DNA from 3 places in the Paenibacillus sp. JMULE4 genome. Region 3 is predicted to be linked to each of the others. Evidence: riboswitches for the same ligand, from Rfam matches in the RefSeq annotation. Region 3 holds a riboswitch; each other region holds the start of a gene.
The links. Region 3 has a riboswitch for cyclic di-AMP ahead of EXW96_RS22575 (stalk domain-containing protein). Riboswitches for the same ligand answer to the same signal wherever they lie in the genome.
Positions count from the first base shown of each region.

Region 1: it holds a riboswitch for cyclic di-AMP, as region 3 does, so the genes downstream of both, EXW96_RS11080 (CAP domain-containing protein) here and EXW96_RS22575 (stalk domain-containing protein) in region 3, are expected to answer to the same signal.
Region 2: it holds a riboswitch for cyclic di-AMP, as region 3 does, so the genes downstream of both, EXW96_RS19590 (resuscitation-promoting factor) here and EXW96_RS22575 (stalk domain-containing protein) in region 3, are expected to answer to the same signal.

Region 1 covers NZ_SGWF01000012.1:298,334-306,049, reverse strand. The annotation lists gene EXW96_RS11090 (YcdB/YcdC domain-containing protein) at 1-600, shown strand, start outside; gene EXW96_RS11085 (ATP-dependent DNA helicase) at 747-2,702, shown strand; cyclic di-AMP (ydaO/yuaA leader) riboswitch at 2,782-2,917, shown strand; gene EXW96_RS11080 (CAP domain-containing protein) at 2,923-3,654, shown strand; partial or broken gene EXW96_RS11075 (sulfatase) at 3,736-4,449, shown strand; gene EXW96_RS11070 (formylglycine-generating enzyme family protein) at 4,481-5,437, shown strand; gene EXW96_RS28060 (hypothetical protein) at 5,646-5,780, shown strand; gene EXW96_RS11065 (alpha/beta fold hydrolase) at 6,024-6,803, shown strand; gene EXW96_RS11060 (UDP-N-acetylmuramoyl-tripeptide--D-alanyl-D-alanine ligase) at 6,796-7,716, shown strand, end outside.
Region 2 covers NZ_SGWF01000017.1:130,282-137,997, reverse strand. The annotation lists gene ispE (4-(cytidine 5'-diphospho)-2-C-methyl-D-erythritol kinase) at 1-155, opposite strand, end outside; partial or broken gene EXW96_RS27745 (small, acid-soluble spore protein, alpha/beta type) at 442-621, opposite strand; gene veg (biofilm formation stimulator Veg) at 773-1,045, opposite strand; gene yabG (sporulation peptidase YabG) at 1,267-2,145, opposite strand; gene rsmA (16S rRNA (adenine(1518)-N(6)/adenine(1519)-N(6))-dimethyltransferase RsmA) at 2,227-3,153, opposite strand; gene rnmV (ribonuclease M5) at 3,150-3,704, opposite strand; gene EXW96_RS19590 (resuscitation-promoting factor) at 3,813-4,952, opposite strand; cyclic di-AMP (ydaO/yuaA leader) riboswitch at 5,233-5,416, opposite strand; gene EXW96_RS19585 (TatD family hydrolase) at 5,633-6,400, opposite strand; gene EXW96_RS19580 (HD domain-containing protein) at 6,437-7,716, opposite strand, start outside.
Region 3 covers NZ_SGWF01000019.1:219,624-227,339, reverse strand. The annotation lists gene EXW96_RS22580 (DUF6483 family protein) at 8-688, opposite strand; cyclic di-AMP (ydaO/yuaA leader) riboswitch at 835-986, shown strand; gene EXW96_RS22575 (stalk domain-containing protein) at 991-1,839, shown strand; gene EXW96_RS22570 (polysaccharide deacetylase family protein) at 1,984-2,673, shown strand; gene EXW96_RS22565 (hypothetical protein) at 2,768-3,238, shown strand; gene EXW96_RS22560 (AAA family ATPase) at 3,370-4,134, shown strand; gene EXW96_RS22555 (hypothetical protein) at 4,224-4,421, opposite strand; rRNA gene rrf (5S ribosomal RNA) at 4,765-4,881, opposite strand; rRNA gene EXW96_RS22545 (23S ribosomal RNA) at 4,955-7,716, opposite strand, start outside.

The DNA.
Region 1 (7,716 bases), on a different contig from region 3:
ACCGTTGAAAGCCCGGTGGAAATGCCTGTCGATATTGCGGGGCATTGGGCACAGAAAGATTTGGAGACGATGATCCGGCACAACATCTTATCCGCAGATTCAAGCGGCCAATTGCATCCTGATAAGACGATCACGTTAGGCGATTGGCTTCTTATGGTGTCTCAGGCGGTACATCCGCATTATGCGAATTCCTATTATGACAGAAATGCCAAGCCGGCGTTCGAAGATATCGACGAGCAGAGTCCTTACTATGCAGCCGCCCAGCTTTTTGTTCAGTTGAAGTGGCTTGATCCGAAGAAAACGCCGCAGCTTCGTCCGGAGGAAGCTCTAACGAAGGAAAAGCTGGCGGTTCTGCTGACTCAAATGATCAAGTACAATAAGCTTGCGGAACAACTGCAGCAGAATCCGCAGTTGAATTTCGAGGATTCGGAACTCATTGCCGAGAAAGGCGCCGTCTGGCTGATCACTCAGCTGGGTGTGCTCGATGGTTCCGTCCGGAAGTTCAATCCGCAGGGAGAAGTGACCAAAGCCCAAGCGGCAACCGCTCTGATGAGACTTGTTCATTTACAGGGCAAACTGGACCAGAAGATAGCCATGTAATGTCCTGATCCGGCAGTCCAAACCTTTTTTATAGGAGGTTTGGACTGTTTTTTTGTTGCATATCTGCCGGGACCGTGTGATAATATGGGGTTGTCATATGGAAGAAAAGTCTTCTCGATTTTGATTATCATGGAGGCAAAATCATAGTGGAGCGTTACCCTTTTACTTATGATCATTCTCAACCGTTCATCCGGCAGGCCGGCGAATGGATAGCTGATGTCTTTTACGATATTCTGCCGGAAGCAGGTTTCGAAGTCCGCGATGAACAGATTTATATGGCTTTCCAATTGGAACGGGCGTTTGCCGAGAAACAAACCATTTTTGCGGAGGCGGGAGTGGGGACGGGGAAAACGCTTGTTTATTTGTTATATGCGATTTGTTACGCCCGTTATATGCGAAAGCCGGCTGTGATCGCCTGTGCGGACGAGTCTTTAATTGAACAACTGGTCAAGCCGGAAGGGGATATCGTAAAGCTGGCGAAGCACCTGAGCCTGGCCGTTGACGCCAGGCTGGGGAAGTCTGCGGACCAGTATCTTTGTCTGGTCAAGCTGGACAAAGCGAGATTCAGGGACGAGGATGCGGAAATGTTCGAGCAATTATACGAAGAGCTGCCCGGGTTTGTTCATTCTCATGAAACCCTGCAATCGTTTTATGCTTACGGCGACCGGAAGCAATATCCGAATTTGAATGACGAGCAATGGAGCAAGATCAATTGGGATGCTTTCCAGGATTGCTTCGTATGCGACAAAAGGCACCGCTGCGGGCAAACGCTCTCCCGCGAGCATTACCGCCGATCTGCCGATTTGATCATTTGTTCGCACGATTTTTACATGGAGCATGTGTGGACGTATGAGAGCAGGAAGCGGGAAGGGCAGCTGCCGCTGCTGCCGGATCACTGTGCGGTCGTATTTGATGAAGGGCATTTGCTGGAATCTGCCGCGCAGAAGGCGCTGACCTATAAATTAAAGCATGACGTGTTTGAAGAACTGATTACCCGGCTGCTGCAGGGGGAAATACGCGAATCATTGGCTGTGCTCATTGACGAGGCGATTGCGCAAAGCGAGACGATGTTTGACTGGTTAAGGCGCCGGAGCAGAGAGATTCCCGGTTCGGACCGGAAGGAGCTTCTGCTCGACGATCGGCTGCTTCAGGAAATACACCGGTTCCGGACGGTGCTTGCAGCGATTGAAGAAGAGCTCGTGTTTGAAAGCGGTCTTCACACCTTGAATGAATATCAGCTCCGCATTGTCGAAGAGCATCTTGAAATGATGCAGAAAGCATTGAGTCTTTTCCAGCGATCGGAGTCATTGGTATGCTGGTTGACGGAAAGCGGGAGCGGAGCGGCTTTGGTGATCATGCCGAGAACCGTCAAGGAAGTGCTTCGGGAGCGGGTGTTTGGCTCGAGCATGCCTATCGTTTTTTCATCGGCCACATTATCCGTGGAGGGCTCCTTCCGTTATGTAGCGGAAAGTCTCGGGATCGAGCAATATTTGTCCTTTTCCGTTGACTCTCCATATGAATACGAACGGCAAATGGAAGCGATCGCGCCTCTTTGGTCTGCCGGCGGGACATTTTCGGAGAAAATGGAGGCCGCTGTCTCGCTGCTCGAACGAACGGAAGGAAGAGCGCTGCTGTTGTTTCCGGCGAAAGCCGAACTGCAGCGGTTTAAACGGGAGATTGCGTCGTATCCCGAACTCTTCGGGAAAATGCGCTTCTTGTTTGAAGGCGATCAGGAAATCAGCCATCTTATCGCTTCTTTTCAGCATGACGAAACGAGTGTTCTATGCGCCGTCAGCTTGTGGGAGGGACTCGACGTACCGGGGCCGTCCTTGTCCAATGTCATCATATGGTCGCTGCCTTTTCCGCCTCAAGATCCGGTCTTTATGGCCAAACGCAGCGCGGCGGAGTCTCCTTTTGAAGAGGTCGATCTGCCTTATATGCTGCTGAGGCTCCGGCAAGGGATGGGACGATTGATTCGCTCCCGTGAGGATCGGGGGATCGTGGCCATTCTATGTGCAGAGCTGCACAGGCAGCCCATGCTGCGGGCCCGCGTTGAAGCTGTGCTGCCGCCGGGGGTTTCTCTCAAAAATTCGCTAGCTTAGGGGACAGTTGGTAAACTTTGTGTCATGAAATCTCATTGTATCCGTGTTACAATGGTTTCCGTTCCTGTTTAGGAATGCGACATCAAAAAGGCCGAAGCTTAATTTGTAAGCGCGGGGGAACCCATATCCTTGGGGTGAAGCCACTATGGTGGCCGGGTGGTTGCTCTTTGACCCGAATCCGTCAGCTAACCTCGCAGGCCGTAAAAAGGAGAGGAATGCAGTGAAAGGTTTTAAGAAGTTGGTTTTGACAGGTGTTTTGGCACTTGGCCCGATCATTGGCGCCGGCGCGGTTTCAGCTGCTCCGTCGCACACGGTATCAAGCAACGATACCCTGTGGGCGATCTCCCAGAAATACGGTATCAGCCTGAAATCGCTTATTACGGTGAATCCGCAATTGTTTAACCCAAATCTAATATGGCCAGGAATTGTGCTTAATATTCCAGGTAAGTCAACGGGTATAGGTTCGGGTTACGGTTCAGGTTACGGTACAGGTTCAGGTTACGGTACAGGTTCAGGTAAAGGCTCGGGTTACGGTTCGGGTAACGGATCGCAGCAGGGAACAGGAACAGACAGCACGACACAGTCTTCTTATGCCAGCCAAGTGGTAAATTTGGTGAACCAGGAACGTGCCAAAGCCGGTTTAAGCCCGCTTGCCAGCGACAGTGCATTGACGAAGGTGGCTTTAGACAAGGCAAAGGACATGTATGAAAAAGGTTATTTTGACCATAATTCTCCTACCTATGGGTCTCCTTTTGATATGATGCGCTCTTATGGCATCCGTTATACCTACGCGGGTGAAAATATTGCCAAAGGGCAAAGAACACCGCAAGAGGTAATGGATTCATGGATGAACAGTCCGGGACACCGTCAAAACATTATGAGCCCGAACTTCAACAAAATCGGAGTGGCTTATTATAATGGCGTGTGGGTACAGATGTTTATCAAAAATTAATTCGGACTAAAAGAACAGACTGCTGAGAATGTCTCAGCAGTCCTTTTGTTTGCCATGATATTTTAATGCGACATAGCTTCTGCCGGATTAAAGACGGTATTGGTCAGTCCTTTTGCGGAACGGCATTCGTCCTGGACGTTTTATGCAGGCTTCAATGAAATCCATAATACCGGCAAATGCGGAATGGAATCGGCCGAGGAAGTGACGCCTGCCGTACTGAATTGGATTGAGCACAATGCCCGGAAGGACAACTGGTTTCTTTATGTGAACTATTGGGACCCTCATACGCCGTACCGGGCGCCGGAAGATTTCGGCAATCCGTTTGCCGGCGATCCTCTGCCGGCGTGGATTGCAGCCTCCCTGCTGAAGGGTCAGGAGGCGGGACGCGACTATCTGGTCGTTTCGCAATGTGCGCACGTCTGCCAAAGAAGCGTTCGTTTCGGGTCATGGCTCTATGTCCGAACGTATCATGACGGGTACCATTTATTCGATCAAGAGATGCTATTCGATCTCGACAGCGATCCTTATGAGCAAACGAATCTGGCTGCGGAGCATCGCCAAGTTTGCCGAGATGCGGTATATTATTTAAATGAGTGGCATGACCACATGATGGAGACGATGCCTTTCGATACAGATCTGCTCTGGACGGTGATGAAAGAGGGAGGACCTTATCATGCCAAAGGATTTTTGCCGAAGTATGCGCAGTGGTTGGAACAGACAGGACGCGGTCATGCGATTACAGAGCTAAAACGGAGACATCCTGCGGAATTCGGTCATGGCCGTCCGAAGGGATAAGACCTCCGTTGAACGGTGGAGGAGGATTGAAATGAATGGAAAAAAACCGTGCTGCTGCACGGCCGGCAGAGAGGTTTCGGGCCAGCCGGATTCTCATTCTTTGCCCTTGCAGGGCAAACGCTCGGCCAAAGATCCTAAAGAAGGCATGATTTATTTGCCCGGCGGTGAATTTTTAATGGGAACCGCGGATCAGGAAGGGTTTGCCCAAGATGGCGAAGGCCCCGTTCGTTCGGTTAGACTGGATTCTTTTTATATCGATCCTTACGCGGTGAGCAATGCAGAATTTAAAGCATTTGTCGATGCTACCGGTTATCGCACGGAAGCGGAGGTTTTTGGCTGGTCCTTTGTGTTTCATTTGTTCGTTTCCGCCGAAACGGCGAAAGGTGTGACGCAAGCGGTTCAGCAGACCCCCTGGTGGTGGGTTGTGAACGGCGCATGCTGGAAGCATCCGGAAGGTCCGGATTCTCACATTGATGACCGCATGGACCATCCGGTGATCCATGTTTCCTGGAATGATGCGAATGCCTACTGCCAATGGGCCGGCAAACGGCTGCCGACCGAAGCGGAATGGGAGTACGCGGCAAGAGGAGGTCTTGTGCAAAAACGTTATCCGTGGGGAGATGTCCTCAAACCGGATGGGGAGCATCGCTGCAATATTTGGCAGGGCAAGTTTCCGGATAAAAACAACTGCAGCGACGGGTATGCGGGAACCGCGCCTGTCCATGCGTTTAAACCCAACGGTTACGGATTATATAATGTTTCCGGGAACGTATGGGAATGGTGCTCGGATTGGTTTGCTGCGAATCATACGGCAGACCCGCTTGTTAACCCGCTTGGTCCGGCGACGGGTCAGGAAAAAGTGCTGCGCGGAGGTTCCTATTTGTGCCACAAATCGTATTGTAACCGGTACAGAGTCGCTGCGCGCAGTAAAAATACACCGGATAGTTCCACGGGCAATATCGGTTTTCGCTGTGCTGCCGATGCCTGATAGGGAACAAAGAACGAACCAGGCTGTCGTGGTCTCCCCACGGCAGCCTTTTAAATTACTGTTGATGATCATTAGAGGATATGATAGATTTTAGTGGACGTGGAAATGAATGGTAGGGGGAAATGGATGATGAAGCACCCGAATTGTGGTTCAGCGGCTACGAAAGCGAGCACGATAACGGACTGAACAAATTTATGTTCCGTACACCTTGAACGAATACGTGTTTGAAAAGAACGGAAAGATTTATACCGTGACGATCCGGATTAACGACGCCGTCAAGACCGATGCGCAGTGGAAACGGCTGACGGAGGCGTTCGGCTCGATGCAGTTTTTCAAAAAATGAAAGCCATTCTTGTGAAAAAGAGCCATTGCGGCTCTTTTTCGGCGTTTACGGGGAAACGTAAAGCACGGGATTCTTTCGTATACCTGACATAAGCCAAGTTTGTCTGCGCATATACAATACGGAATGCTTTGTCTTTCAAGCGTTTCAAAGTTGCACGGATGCCATGCGAGGCTTGATAACAAATATCGGAGAGTGTTATGATTAATTTATTTGAGACATTGAGACATAAGGATGCTGATGGAGTTGACTAAAGTAAACATAAATGGGCTTGACATCCATTATTCCGTTGTCGGCACAGGGCATGAGGTGGTGATGCTGCACGGTTGGGGAACCAATCTGCAAACCTTTCATGCGATTCAGCAGCATTTATCCCGGCATTTTAAAGTGTATGCATTCGATTTTCCCGGCTTCGGAGAAAGCGATACTCCTCCCGAGCCGTGGGGGGTTACTGAATATACGAATCTGCTCGCTTCATTCATACAGTCGATGGGGATCGATAATCCGATACTGATCGGCCATTCCTTCGGCGGAAGGGTCTCAATTCGATATGCTGCTGCGAATCCTGTAAGGAAAATGATATTGACCGGAAGCGCGGGAATCAAGCCGAAACGCAGCCTGAATTATTATGTAAAGATATATTCGTTCAAAACGGCCAAACAATTGCTCAAGCTCCCGGGCCTAAACCGGTATTCGGAGCGCATATTGAACCGGATGCGAGCCAAATTCGGCTCCAGCGACTATAAGAATGCATCAGGCGTAATGCAGCAGACGCTGACCAAAGTCGTCAACGAGGATCTGCGGCACCATCTTCCTCATATCAAGGCATCGACCTTATTGATCTGGGGCGAGAACGATACGGCTACCCCTGTTGCGGACGGAAAATTGATGGAACAAATGATACCGGATGCCGGTCTGGTCGTGCTGAAGAACGCCGGTCATTTTTGCTATTTGGAAAAAGGCCGCGAGTTCATCGTCATCGTAGACCATTTTTTGGCGAAGGATAAGGGAGGCAGCCATGTTTGAGCTTGTTCTTGCGTTAGCGTCGCTGTTATGGCTGGGGCATGCTGTCCTGCGTCTTCTAAACGGCGTACATATGCTTCAATTGAATTCTTACCGCAATGAGCGGTTTATGGGCTGGTTTAAAGGCCACGTGAAGGAACGGCTGTCCTTAAGAGAGTGGCTTCCGTTATTGTCTTTTGCCGCCCTGCTGTTCCAAGCGCCGATGCTTGGTTTAATTCTTTGGACGCTGCTATATGCGATGCTGATATGGCTGCGGCCCAGGAAACAGGAGAAAAAGAAGCTGGTCTATACGGCCAGGGTCAAGCGGCTGCTTGTGACGATTGGCGTTTTGGTAGCGGCGGCTTTGGCGGTTTCCCTAACCTTTGCATCCGCCGGAAACAGCCTTGCACCGTTCATCATATTGTTCGTCGTCGCGCTGCTGTCCGACATGGTGGTGTTGTTGGCCAATACGATGAACCTGCCTGTCGAAAACCGGATCAACCGCTACTATTTGAACGATGCTGCGCAGATTGTGCGGCAGATGAAGCATTTGACGGTGATCGGCATTACCGGTTCGTATGGCAAAACAAGCGTGAAGCATTTTCTGAATACACTGCTCAGTCAAGTGTACGAGGTGCTGGTGACGCCGGAAAGCTACAATACGCCGATGGGCGTAACCAAGACGATCCGGTCGATGCTGCGTCCTACGCACCGGTTTTTCATTACCGAGATGGGGGCCAAGCAAACCGGCGATATCCGCGAGCTGTGCGAACTGGTCAGTCCCAAGATCGGCATTCTGACCGCCGTCGGGCCCCAGCATCTGGAGACGTTCAAGACACTGGAGAATGTGCAGCGGACCAAATTCGAGCTTGGAGAGAGCCTTCCGCCGGACGGCATCCTGTTTATGAACATGGATGACGAGAATATCGCATCCTAC
Region 2 (7,716 bases), on a different contig from region 3:
ATGATCGTGTCGCGCGGCAGCTCCTGCATTTCGATCCGGTCCGCCAGATCGACCATGGTCATAACCATCTCCACTTCATGATAGCCATCTTCACGCTTATATAATACATCCAGGGACAAATTGATTTTTGCCGGGGCTTTCTCGAATACCTTCATAGGACACCTTCTTTACAACTGTCTGTCTATACGGGCTTACCGTTCTTCTCCTAATACTATACCAAAAACGGCACAAAAAAAAGCTAAAGCGGCCTCTTGGCTGCTCTAGCTTTCTTTAATGGTGCAATTACGGCCTGGAGTACGGGGAATACACCGGCGTCTGTACAGTTGGCTGCACGCCGCCGTACCTTGGCGCTAGGGATTCCTGAGACGGCGACGCTATCGCCCCCTGCGCGGGAATCGTACCTTGTCCGGGAGCCATCCCGACGTTTCCAACCGGGATCGGGTTCTGCTTCTGCAACGTTCCCTCCGCAATTTGGATCGCCCGCTTTACCATATTGCCCGCATCCTTCGTTCTTATGCCGCCCCAGCCTTCTCGCTGTACGGTTTCGTAGAAGCCGAGATCTTTGGCAAGTTCATATTTGAAAGCATCGGACATAACCCCTCTGCGATTTCTGCGCCCCATAACCTTACCTCCTTCGCTGTTGATTTGAAGTTAGTAAAAGCTAGTATGCGCCGATACCAGGAAATCATGCAACTTTATCGACGGCAGCACCGTCTTATGAAGTACACAAGCAAAAACGGCTGACTGCTCGAGCAAGCCAACCGTTTATGTATTATTGTTGTATTGTAATCCGCACTTCTCCGTCATCGCCTTGCACTGTCACTTCAACCGATTCCGTCAAAATGTCTGCGTAGCTGTAAGAAACGCGCTTGAAGGTCTGGTGTTCCTGATCCAGCTTCACAATAAATACGGAAGGATAGGTTTCCTCCAATACACCGGATCTTTCGATGGTCTTGCGGCGACCGCCATTTGCTTTTAACATGATCTTTTGTCCGACATGAGGTTCCAAACTGCGTTTGATATCCAACAGCGTATTTTTAGCCATTGATCACTACCACCTCTTTCCTATTTAATTATAACGCAACAAAGGTAGTATGTCAATTTAAGCCGAATATTATATCAGCCATACAAACGTGTTGTCAATGACTTTTTTTCCTTGATTTCTGCAGAAAAACATAAATCATCTTTACTTTCATTCACACAATTGTCAAAAATTATTCTGGATGGATGGGGGAATTGAAAAAGAAAAAAAGCACCTTTCGGCGCTTAAGTCTGATTTGCGTGTTGAATTTTGGGCACGCCCCGGCGATAGCTGCCTCGTGATTCTATGCCGCCGAGCCCCTCCAAACCACTGTGTGTGAGCCCGATGACATCTACGATATTCACCGTATCGCGAATGGGCGTAAAAGCCACTTTAGCCGCGATGCACAACGGGTCAAGAGCATGAATCAGCACACGGGCGGGGGAACTGGCATAATTGGCTCCGGCTTGCAGCAGCGCTTCAAAATGGGATTGGCACGCACCGGCGATAATCGTCAATGCGTCACGGTTTTTTTCATATTTCCTTGCTGCCTGCACCGCATTCACGAAATTATGCGAATTTTTGTAACTGCTAAGCGAGGTAATGTCCCCTCTACTCCGGTGCTTCAGAAGGCCGTCATGTCCGGTCACCACTACAATATCGGGCTGGATTTGGGGCAGCAGGCGGTAGAGCGCATCGGCCATATGGGCTTCCGTCACATAGAATCCTTCGGCCGGTACCCGGAGCTCTCCATATAAGACCATGCATTTGCGCAGATACACTGGATCGCCATCCAGATGCAGCACTTTACCCGGCACGTCAAAATAAGTCGGACGTGATTTGGGCGCCGCACCCGGAGCTGTGCTGCTATCCGCCGCGTTCGGGCTTGCTTGAGATTGCGATGCATTCGTGCGCCTCATGGCATCCAACCATTTCGGACGGATCAAACCCAAATATTGAAAAGGATCGAGCTGAGGCATGGGTTCCAAATCCGGAAGCGGAGCATCGGCCAAAAGCCGCAGCTCTACTCCGCGGAGCACCGCCTGCTGCTGCCTGATTTCTTGGATTTTGAAAACTATGTCACCGCCATACGACTTACGAGTGACGAGGTCTCCCTGTTTCATGGCTGCATCGCCTCCTCGTCTATCGTATGGCGAATATAGGCAAATGGTGCAGGTGAATTGCCTATAACCCCTATGGAGGAGTTAACGGGAACTTAACGCTCTGGCAAGATTCCGGCTCAGTACAGCATATTCTTCCATAGACAATGTTTCCCCGCGGCGGGAGGGATCGATGCCTGATTGTTGCAGGATGACTTCCAGCTCGCTTTTCGTTTCTTTGGTGAAATATTTCGCCGCTAGATTGTTATATATCGTTTTGCGCCGCTGCACGAAGCTGGCTTGGACCACGTCAAAGAAAAAGGCCTCGTCTTCCACATCCACAGGAGGCGTCTGTCTTACTTTCAACCGAATGACCGCCGAATCCACATTCGGCTGAGGGATAAACACGGTGCGCGGGACGATCGTTACGACTTCGGGGATACAATAATACTGTACCGCAATACTGAGACTGCCGTAATCTTTACCTCCCGGCTTCGCAGCCATCCGGTCGGCCACTTCCTTCTGAATCATGACGACGATATTCTCCAGAGGCAGCTTTTCTTCGAGCAGCTTCATAATAATGGGAGTGGTCACATAGTAAGGGAGGTTGGCGACAACGCTAACTTGCGAGACGCCCTGAAAATGCTGCTCGAACAGCTCCTTCAGATCAACCTTAAGCACATCGCCGTGGACAACGGTCGTATGAGGATAAGGGGATAATGTCTCCTCAAGCATCGGCAGCAGTCTTTGGTCGATCTCAATGGCCACGACCCGTCCTGCCGCCTTGCCCAGCTGCTGCGTTAGGGCTCCGATCCCGGGACCGATTTCCAGCGCCCCTTTTTGAGGGGTCAAGTCGGCTGCAGAAACGATTTTATGCAATATATTGTAATCAATAAGAAAGTTTTGACCTAAGCTTTTCTTCAAGGTAAAGCCGAACTTCTGCATCAGCTCTTTGGTTTTTTTCGGCGAGGCGATGTCCTCCACAGACGCTTGTCCCGCATCCGCCGTATCTGTAAAGCGATTGGTACTCATAACGCTGCACCCTCTTCTTCATCCAAATGCCGCCGCGCCGCCTCGAATTCTTCTTTTGTAATTTGAAACATGCGGCAGCGATGATAAAACTGTTTTCCGTTACAATAACCGATACCAAGCCGCTTGCCCATCTCAAGCCTTCTGGCGGCAGCCGCCGGGTGAACGATCAGACCGGCCTCCAGCAGATCGTTCCAGCCGATTTCCGTACCTTGGGCCATATAATCCGTGCGTACATTCACAAGCGCGGAACGAATCGCTTCCACCGATGCGTTCTCCACCCCAATGTCGCCGCGGCTGGTGGCCGCCTCCTGCGTCAGGAACGCATGCTTGCAGCCGGGGACTTCCTTGGCGATGATTTTACGTATCCTCTCCCCTGCATGATCAGGGTCCGTGAAAATGATTACGCCTCTGCGTTCCTGCGCCAACCGGATACGCTCCAGCACCTCTTTATTGATTGCGGAACCGCCGGTTTCGATCGTTTCCGCTTCGACGGCCCGTTTAATCGCAACCGTATCGTCTTTGCCTTCAACAACAATAATCTCTTTAATCATGGAATTCGTCCGTACCTACTTTCGCAGCAAGAGAAAAGAAGAGGGACGTTAGCCGTACCTCTTCTTCATCTGTTCTATATATGATGAGTCTGCCCTAATTGCCCATCCTTAATCAGCCGACGGCTTCTTTGGACCGATGATATATACGGTTGCGCCATGTTTTGTTCCGAAGCGCAAAGCATAATCATGGCTGTCGAAATAAACGTCGATTTTATTTCCTTTGACTGCGCTGCCGGTGTCTTCCGCTCTGCGGAAGCCCAGACCTTCAATATAAACCCACCAGCCTATCGGAATGACCTTTGGATCGACTGCAATCGTGCGACCTTCCGTTACTCTCGTACCTGATGCCGTGATTCCATACTGCGGATGATCCGGATCCTTGCCTGTCGAGGCCGGTCCCGCGCTATACGCAGTGAGCTTCACGTTATTGATGACCTGTTTAACGTCGAACTTCACGCCGTTTCTGGTCACCTGTTCCAAGGTTGGCGAAGACGAAGAGAGTGTTACTACGGGATTCTTCGTTCCCACCGCAATAATTTTTTGCACACTTTGGGTTTGAATCTTTTCGTCAACGATTTGTTCGGATACGAGCACACCGTCTTCATAGACTTTTTCTTTCTTCTTGAGCAGAACGCCCTCTTGTCCTTCTTGAATAACCTGTTCTTTGCCTCTGATCAGCTTCGGCTCCGTCTTTTTTACCGTTTCGAAAGCGATCGGTTCTTTGATTTCCTCAACATTTTTCTTGACACGGACGATCTTGACTTCACTATTTTCGTTTATTGCCGCATTCAAAGCGGGAGTCACTTTATCAAGTTCACTGAGCTTGATCTTCTGATCGTCAAATAGCTGTTTGACCGTCTTTCCTGTCGTATATACGGTCTTGGTTTGCCCACCGTCTGTCAATTGTACCGGTTTGGCTTTCTCGATAATAATTCGATCTCCCGATTCCACCGAATCATCCAGAGAATGCGACACACGGTCGTGTTCACCGACAGAGATGCCTTGCTCATCCAGTATATGCTGCAGAACTGATTCTCTAGTTTGGAAAGTTTGCTCTTTTCCGTCTACAACAACCGATACGCTTTTGATTGACGTACCGTAATACATGATTAAAAACATGAAAGTCATAGCGAATAATATGAGTGCAATGATCGATATCATACGCAAGTTTTCATGCTTCCATCGCAATGCGAAGGACAAGCTGGATGATCGTCTTTCATGGGTTTGTTCAGGTGTCACAACGCCCACTTGTTCGGTCCTCCTTAAAGCCCCGCCATCCGAGTGTTATGCATGATTAGATCTGACGCGACTATGGTAAAGTATATTCTTCTCCAATTACCAACGTTTGCTTCAACGGCTATCAGAACCGTACTTGCCTAAGGCCACCTCCTGGAATCTTATTTTTTATGAACCGGCTTGGATCGTTATCCCAATGACGGGGGAATACAAAAAAAGTCAGCGGAGAAGAGGAACCTTCCCGTGACTTTTCTCATTTTCCTCAAAATGAAAAGTTAAGCCGACGACAATCGTTACCTCTCTCTTAACGCTTACGAGGTTAGCTGACGGATTCGGACTTGAGAGTCGCCCTACTCGGAAGCAGCTGCCTGCCCCAAGATTCACCCCTATAAACACCACGTTCATCAACAGCGTAGCGCTGTGACATCCGCGATGCGGTTCCCCCGTTCCCTTACGGAACTCAGCGATGTTGGAATTTTGGCAATCGTATGAAGTTAATATTGAGTGTACGATGTGAAGGCTGGAATTGTAAAGTATACAAACTTTGAAAAAAATCTCGGATTTTACTCAATTATCATTGTTTTTTATTAATTTTTAAACCAAAACCATCTTTTTCTCCATTGGTCACAGTTTTTTATTTTGTTTTCTTCGATTATCTTGTTTTGTATAAAAAAGTTCTTTTGTGTGAAAATTCACTTTATACCGAAAATGGATATGGCATTCCTCGAGGTAATCCCGGCCAATTCTTCCAGTGAAATGCCCTTGATTTGGGCCGCCGTCTCAGCTACAAGACGAACGTAAGACGATTCATTCCGCTTGCCCCGATACGGATGAGGGGCAAGGTAAGGCGCGTCCGTTTCAATAAGCAGCCGATCGAGAGGAACTTTTTCCAGCACCTCCTTGGGCTGTTTTGCATTCTTAAACGTGACCGGTCCTCCAAACGAGATATAGAAATTCATGTCAAGGCACATTTTGGCTGTTTCCCAGCTCCCGGAGTAACAATGCATCACACCGCCAACCTCCGCCGCCTTTTCTTCGCGCAAAATTTGCACAACATCGTGATGCGCATCCCGGTTATGGATGACAATCGGCATGCCGAGCTTACGTGCGAGCCGGATTTGCTCACGAAACACACGGGCTTGTACATCCTTTGGAGACGTATCCCAATAGTAATCCAGCCCGATTTCTCCTATGGCTACCACCTTCTCATGGCGGCAAAGCGATTCGATCCATTCCAAATCGTCCGGGGTCATATCCTTTGCGTCTGTCGGATGCCAACCCACGGTCGAATAGATAAAGTCATACTGTTCTGCCAAAGCGATGGAGCTGGGAATGGTTTCCCTGTTAAATCCGACATTGATCATGTGACTAATTCCGTTCTCTCTTGCCCTTTGAATCACTTCGTGTCGATCTTCATCGAATGCCTGTACGTTTAGATGCACATGCGTGTCGATCAGCATATGAACATACCCCTTTCTTCGCCATTGCGACAATGTTCAGGACAGACCTAACAGGATGCGAACATCAGCGTCCAGTTCCTGCAGATGGTTCAACAGCAGCTCATGAGGGTAATACAAATGGTATTTCCCCATATGAATACCGCTGATCGAGCGGACAATCTCCGATTTGCAGGAGATCTCCGATAATGTGTTTTTGGAATCCAGCAGCAAGATAGGCAGCTTCTCATCCTGCTCTCCGGGACGGTACACATCATACGACAGATCCGACGGGAAATCAATTTTCAGGTAATAATCCGGATCGATTCCAAAGCTTTGCAGCAAGCTTCCCAGGCGTTCCATCAGTTGAGTGTCGATACGCTCGAGCGTTATATATTTGAACAAACGCCGCTGCAAAAACCGGGAGCACAGATCGGAAAGAATCGGGTCTTTCTCCAGGGACCACTGCATCAAGACGGTTTGCATGAACGCTTCGTCCAAGAAGTAATATTCGTCTACCGTCAACTGCTGCTGAAACAGCTTATGCAGCGGAGCAATCATAAACTGGAACCGGTATCCCTCCTCATAAAGCTTTTTGGCTCTTTGAAAAATACTGTGGAGCACCACTTCCGCGCTGCGGGTTACCGGATGAAAATAAACCTGCCAATACATTTGATATCGTGACATCAAATAATCTTCCACAGCATGCATGCCGCTCTCTTTGACTACAATATGTCCCTGGTACGGACGCATGACCCGAAGAATCCGATCTAAATCAAAGGTACCGTAATTCACCCCGGTAAAATAAGCGTCCCGAATCAAATAATCCATCCGGTCGGCGTCCAGCTGGCTGGATACAAGACTGACGACGATTTCTCTGTGATACGTTTTGGAGATGACGTCAGCCACTTGCCGTGGGAATGCCGGAGATACGCGCCGCAGCACTTGATTGACTTCCGTATCCCCCAGGACAATGCGGCACGACCATTCTTCATGGTGGCTGCCGAACGTCTTTTCAATGGAATGGGAGAACGGACCGTGTCCAACATCATGCAGCAAAGCCGCGCACAAGCACAGCAGTCGTTCCTCTTTGGGCCAATCCTCATACTGATTCCGTTCAAACTGGGATATAATCCTGCGTGTGACTTCATAAACACCAAGCGAATGAGAAAACCGGCTGTGTTCTGCACCGTGAAAGGTCAAAAAGCATGTGCCAAGCTGACGGATACGGCGCAGCCTTTGAAATTCTTTTGTATTGATCAGATCCCAAATCGTTTGGTCTTGCACATAAATATACTTATGTACCGGATCCTTGAACACCTTTTCTTCTTTCATCGGCG
Region 3 (7,716 bases):
GCATGTTTTATTTTATATTCTTCAGTTCCTCGAGGCCGTCTTCGACTTCTGTCTTGGATAAATTGCCTGCAGCCAGCCGCTCTTCTTCGACAGAACGCCAGCGTTCGTACATGCGTATCCCTTCATCCAGCACCGTTATCCACTCCTCACGGAGATGTTCATCCTCGTTTAGCTCGTCCAATAAATGAAATAAAACATCCTCGCTTTTGGCATATTGTCCGCAATCCTCATAATAAAAAACAAGCTTATGCATGGTATCCGTCGGCATAGACGCACGGTTCGCGAGAGCCAGCGCCGCATCGATCCGCTCTTTGAACATCCCGCCCAATTCATCCCGGGGATCCATCTCCCTGGCGGTGAGCAGCAAGTCCAGCGCCTTTAAGCCATCCTTAATTGCAGCAGCCGCGTGACCGCTCTCTTTCTGTGCAGCGCCCCGCGCGTTCAGCATATCTCCTAAAGCCAGCACTTTTCCTTGATCGACATGTCCGTCCTTGGAAAGCAGTGCGAGCAAATCCTTGGTAGATAAAGCGTGAATCAGCCTGGAATTCAGCCCTAACAATTGACGCATGGCCTGATTCAACAGTTCAAGGGCTTCCTGCAAACGTTGATTTTTCCTTGCGAACATTACTTTATGCAGCACTTCCGTCGTCTGCTCAATCAACCGCATGAGATAATCGCGTCTGTACATGATCTCTTCCCTTCAATTCTGGCCGTGTCGTTCTTTTTATTGTACAGGATTATGCAGCATGAGGAAAACCGGCGCTAGAAGCAATTCCATTATGAGGGAATGATTGGTTGATTTTGTGCATTGAACCGGAACATTATCCTATGTTAGGCTTTTAAAAGCCGAATCGTACAGCTTAATTATGTGTACGTACGGGGGACTAAGCACTTGGGGTGAATGCTTGCAGGCTGCACGGCTGCGCTAGGGAACAACCTCTTCCCGAACCCGACAACTAACCTCGGAGGCAAAAACAGGAGGGACGCATCATGAATTTTCGTTTCAAAAACATGCTCCTGGCATGTGTATTTGCCGTGCCTTCAGTTTTAACGGCATCTATACCCGCACATGCGCAGGAACCTGTACGCCTGGCTGATGACGTCAAGGTACAGGTAAACAAAAAGCTCGTGGCATTTCCGGATGCACAGCCTTTTGTGGATGAGAATCACAAACTTCAGGTCCCCGCGAGAGCGGTTACGGACAAGCTCGGGTACAAGCTTCAGTGGGAACAAGACGGTTCCCGATTCACCATTACAATACAGAGCAGCGACAAAACCGTTTCGCTGTCGACCGGTGACCGGAGCATGACGGTTAACGGAAAACCGACTCAAATTACGGACCCGGCCAAGTTTGTAGACGGACGCGTGTATGTCCCTTTTCGGCTGATTTCCGATACTTTCGGAATCAAAACCCAATGGGACAAGATCAACCGGATCGCGATTCTCAGCACGGACGGCCAATATCATGCTCCCGCATGGTACCGGCCGGTGAACAAGGTTAGCAAGGTACCGAATTATTCCAAAGTGATCGTAGCCAAGGCTACGGCCTATACTGCTTCTGCCGATGAGAACGGCGGTTATGCGGGACTCGACTATATGGGCAACCCGCTGCGTCTGGGTACCATTGCCGTAGATCCGTCCGTGATCCCGCTCGGCTCTAAAGTGTATGTCGAGGGTTATACGTATGATGGTCTTCCTGCCGGCGGAATGTACGCCACGGCAACCGATACAGGAGGTGCGGTGAAAGGCAACCGCATAGACATTTTCCTGCCTGAGAGCAAAAATAAAGCAAGAATGTTCGGAATTCAACAAGTAAAAGTATATATTCTCGGTTCATGATCTTATTTGATTCTCATCCATAGCACGAAGCGGCCGTCTCTCCATCGAGGCGGCTGCTTTTTTTTGGCTGCCGGACTTGCCGCATACTTTTGTTCTGACGTCCAAAACCTAAGATGGTCATGTCAGAACGGAGGTCGATTCGTTATGCATCGCCGTATATGTAGGTTCATGATTGCTTTGGTGGTCCTGTTTCTTACTGGCGCCGCTCCCTCAAACAGCGAGGTCGTATGGAACGTCGAGACGGATCAGAAGCTGATCGCACTTACGTTTGATGATGGACCGAATCCGGTGTATACGCCGCAGATTTTGGATTTGCTGAATCAATACGGGGCTAAAGGCACTTTTTTCGTTATTGGCAAACGCGTGCAGATGTACCCTGCCATTGCCATCCGCGAGGTAAACGAGGGACATGAAATCGCCAATCATACGTTCGATCATCATTACTTGAAAAACTTTCCCCCCGAACGTCTCATAGAAGAAATCCGCCAAACCCAGGAGGTTATATTCGATATCACAGAACAAATGCCGCACGTTTTCCGTCCCCCTGGAGGTTTTTACAATGATGCCCTGCTTCAATCTGTCAAAAAGGATCAACTTACGGTCGTGATGTGGTCTTGGTATCAGGATACGCAGGATTGGAAAAAGCCGGGCGTAGACAAAATTGTCCGCCAGGTTCTGGACAATGCCCACAACGGCGATATTGTGCTGTTCCACGATCTTCAAGGGGACTGCACCCAGACCGTAGAGGCTCTTAAACAAATTTTACCCGAGCTGACACGGCGGGGTTATCAGTTCGTCACCGTATCGGATTTGATTGCCAAAACACGCAAATAAACCGTTTATCTTCAAAAGATGTGATCATGGTGCGGTCGGGATGTCCTATGATATAATCAATTGGAATTCAATAAGCTATGTTATGAGGGATATCATGCTTTCTTTTGAAGAAAAACGTGCCGTTGTGGAATCGTTCCCGGAGTTGGAACGTAAAAATGTATCCTTGGGCCGGATCAATTATCATTATGAAAAAAGCGCCCATGACAAAAAGATTGTGGTTTATCATCTGCATCCGAACGGTAACGGTTTTGTTTATGCCGGTCTTCTGTATGGTTACGATCAGGATGACAAAGGCTTGGTCAATATTCGTGATTTCTCCAAGGAACAGCTTCATGCGATCATAGAGGCCTCCATCCGCTCTCTCTCCCCGAGAACAACAGAGGAACAGGCCATTATTGGAGATGCAAAAGAAGAAAGATGGATCGGTCCGGATAACCATACGCTTGTGCTGCTGGAAGAAGACGAAATGTGGTATGTGTACTCGGGACTTCATCTGGAGTCCGCTTTTGACACCTATGATGAGGCGATCAAATATCTACACGATGAAGGATTTTCACGTATGTAGCTTTATCGCTTAGGGTTTCTGGACCACGCTTGGTGTTCAAGGCACCTCACTCTTGGTTGGGATGGGGTGCCTTTGCCTTTGTTTTTTGTATCATATACTTGTTCAGGATCATGGGAAAGGAGCGGCGCCGCATGGTTTTCAGAGAGCAACACGCTTACTTGAGGAGTATCGAGCTGTTAAGGGACCGGATTCCCTCATTTACAGCATACCCGTTTAATCTTCCTTCCTTGCGCGAACTCACCTCTTTGCCTTTGCACCCCAAAGTAACCTATATTATAGGCGAGAACGGAATGGGAAAATCCACACTGCTTGAAGCGGCGGCTATCGCATGGGGATTTAATCCGGAGGGCGGCAGTCTCCATTTTACATTTTCTACCCATTCATCGCATTCCGAGCTGCACCGCTATATCCGTTTGGTACGCGGAGTCCGTAAACCGAAAGACGGCTTCTTTTTCCGCGCCGAAACCTATTACAACCTGGCAACGAACATTGATGAAATGGATCGTGAGCAGTCCTCGGCCCCCCCTATCATACGGTCATATGGCGACAAATCACTGCACGAGCAATCCCATGGAGAATCGTTCTTCGCGGCTTTCCTTCACCGTTTCGGAGGGAATGGCCTTTACATTTTGGATGAGCCCGAGGCGGCCTTGTCTCCTTTTAAGCAGCTGTCCATGCTGGCCCGTATTCACGCTTTAGTGAACCGAAACTCCCAGTTTATTATTTCTACTCATTCTCCCATTTTAATGGGATATCCCGACGCTCTGATGTACAATCTTACGGACAAGGGCATTGAACAGATAACTCTGGAAGAAACCGATCATTATATCATTATGAAACAGTTCCTGCTAAACCGGGAACGGATGCTGAAGGAATTGTTCGCAGATGTGGAATAATCATAAAAGACCAATAGCAAGAGCAGGCATCCTTGTGCTTCCGCCGGATCCCTGCTCTTTCTCTAATGGCCTGTAACCGATCCATGAGGTCAGATTGGCTTTCCGTTCTTCTTCACATCAAACTTCCCGCTTCGGTTATCAACGGCTCCCGGCTGATTACCTACAGGAGGATCGATTTGTACGGCCTCATTCGTTGTCCGCGTATGATGCAGGTCGGTTGCTCCCGCGGCATGGGTTCCTAATTCGGCCAGTTCTTCATTTTCGTTGTTATTTTGCACTTTGCCCATGAACTCATTCCTCCTTGAGGTGTGGTTTGTGAACTTACGCTTTCCTTCGACGTAGCTTCCGAGCTTTTTGGAGTATTCGAATCTAGATCCGTCATCTCCATATATCAGCTTTCTTGCTGGATATCATTACAGCTCTAAAGTTGTAAATCTTCAGTTAGTATGCAGTCTGTTTGCCCTGATTCATTCAACCGCTCTTTACCAATAAAGGGAATATCGGAATGTTATGTATGTTAAAATCCAATTTACATCGAGGGAGGCTTCCATGTATAAGCGTAATATTATCCTGAAGTACAAAAAGCCTGCAAGTCATTTAATATGACTTGCAGGCTTTTTGAATACATTTGCTTGGCGACGTTCTACTCTCCCAGGACCCTGCGGTCCAAGTACCATCGACGCTGGAAGGCTTAACGGTCGTGTTCGGTATGGGTACGCGTGGTTCCCTTCCGCCATCATCACCAAACGTATTCATTTCTCAAGGCTTGCGCCCTGAAAACTGGATCGAAACCAAGCCGCTGATCATCTTCATGTGCTTTTTGGATAAGCCCTCGACCGATTAGTATTCGTCAGCTCCACACGTTGCCGTGCTTCCACCCCGAACCTATCTACCTCGTCGTCTACAAGGGGTCTTACTTACTGGGAAATCTCATCTTGAGGGGGGCTTCACGCTTAGATGCTTTCAGCGCTTATCCCTTCCGTACTTGGCTATCCAGCCGTGCCTCTGGCGAGACAACTGGTACACCAGCGGTACGTCCATCCCGGTCCTCTCGTACTAAGGACAGCTCCTCTCAAATTTCCTGCGCCCGCGACAGATAGGGACCGAACTGTCTCACGACGTTCTGAACCCAGCTCGCGTACCGCTTTAATGGGCGAACAGCCCAACCCTTGGGACCTACTTCAGCCCCAGGATGCGATGAGCCGACATCGAGGTGCCAAACCTCCCCGTCGATGTGGACTCTTGGGGGAGATAAGCCTGTTATCCCCAGGGTAGCTTTTATCCGTTGAGCGATGGCCCTTCCATTCGGTACCACCGGATCACTAAGCCCGACTTTCGTCCCTGCTCGACCTGTTTGTCTCGCAGTCAAGCTCCCTTTTGCCTTTGCACTCTGCGAATGATTTCCAACCATTCTGAGGGAACCTTGGGGCGCCTCCGTTACGCTTTAGGAGGCGACCGCCCCAGTCAAACTGCCCACCTGACACTGTCCCCATACCCGCTTAGGGCACCAGGTTAGAACTCCGATACGATCAGGGTGGTATCCCAACGTCGCCTCCACACAAGCTGGCGCTCATGCTTCTCTGGCTCCCACCTATCCTGTACAGATCGTACCAAAGTCCAATATCAAGCTGCAGTAAAGCTCCATGGGGTCTTTCCGTCTTGTCGCGGGTAACCTGCATCTTCACAGGTATTAAAATTTCACCGGATCTCTCGTCGAGACAGCGCCCAAGTCGTTACGCCATTCGTGCGGGTCAGAATTTACCTGACAAGGAATTTCGCTACCTTAGGACCGTTATAGTTACGGCCGCCGTTTACTGGGGCTTCGGTTCACAGCTTCGGGTTGCCCCTAACCGCTCCCCTTAACCTTCCAGCACCGGGCAGGCGTCAGCCCGTATACTTCGCCTTGCGGCTTCGCACAGACCTGTGTTTTTGCTAAACAGTCGCTTGGGCCTTTTCACTGCGGCCCCCTCGGGCTATTCACCCTACCGGGGCACCCCTTCTCCCGAAGTTACGGGGTCATTTTGCCGAGTTCCTTAACGAGAGTTCTTCCGCGCGCCTTAGCATTCTCTGCTCGCCTACCTGTGTCGGTTTGCGGTACGGGCACCTTCTCCCTGGCTAGAGGCTTTTCTTGGCAGCCTGAACTCATGACCTTCGGTACTCCAATTTTCCCTCCCCATCACAGCCCAGCCTTTCGATGTGCGGATTTGCCTGCACACCAGCCTCACTGCTTGGACGAGCATCCATCAGCTCGCGTCACTATCCTTCTGCGTCACCCCATCGCTCATAACGGTTCACGGTGGTACAGGAATTTCAACCTGTTGTCCTTCGACTACGCCTTTCGGCCTCGCCTTAGGTCCCGACTTACCCTGAGCGGACGAACCTTCCTCAGGAACCCTTAGGCTTTCGGCGGATCAGATTCTCACTGATCTTTTCGTTACTCATACCGGCATTCTCACTTGTAACCGCTCCAGCTGTCCTCACGATCAACCTTCTACGCTGTTACAACGCTCCCCTACCCCAGATATATTCATATCTAGCCATAGCTTCGGTGGTGTGTTTAGCCCCGTTACATTTTCGGCGCAGAGTCACTCGACCAGTGAGCTATTACGCACTCTTTGAATGGTGGCTGCTTCTAAGCCAACATCCTGGTTGTCTGCGCAACTCCACATCCTTTCCCACTTAACACACACTTGGGGACCTTAGCTGATGATCTGGGCTGTTTCCCTCTTGACAATGGATCTTAGCACTCACTGTCTGACTCCCGGGTTAACGTCTGTGGCATTCAGAGTTTGACTGGACTTGGTAACCCTTGGCGGGCCCCGCACCCAATCAGTGCTTTACCTCCACGACGCATCTCCCGAGGCTAGCCCTAAAGCTATTTCGGGGAGAACCAGCTATCTCCGAGTTCGATTGGAATTTCTCCGCTACCCCCACCTCATCCCCGAATTTTTCAACATTCGTGGGTTCGGGCCTCCAGTGCGTGTTACCGCACCTTCACCCTGGACAGGGGTAGATCACACGGTTTCGGGTCTACGCCTGCAAACTCATTCGCCCTGTTCAGACTCGCTTTCGCTGCGGCTTCGGCTTCTCACCTTAACCTCGCTTGCAAACGTAACTCGCCGGTTCATTCTACAAAAGGCACGCCATCACTCATTAACGAGCTCTGACTTCTTGTAAGCACACGGTTTCAGGTTCTCTTTCACTCCGCTCCCGCGGTTCTTTTCACCTTTCCCTCACGGTACTGCTTCACTATCGGTCGCCAGGGAGTATTTAGCCTTGGCAGATGGTCCTGCCGGATTCCCACGAGGTTTCACGTGTCTCGCGGTACTCGGGATCCGTCTAGGGCTTTCGCAGAATTTCGGCTACAGGGCTGTTACCTTCTCTGGCCGGCCTTTCCAGACCGCTTCACCTACTCTGCTCAACCCACGTTGACGTCCCACAACCCCAGGGGGCAAGCCCCCTGGTTTGGGCTAATCCGCTTTCGCTCGCCGCTACTGACGGAATCACTTTTGTTTTCTTTTCCTGAGGGTACTTAGATGTTTCAGTTCCCCTCGTCTGCCTCCTATGCAGCTATGTATTCAC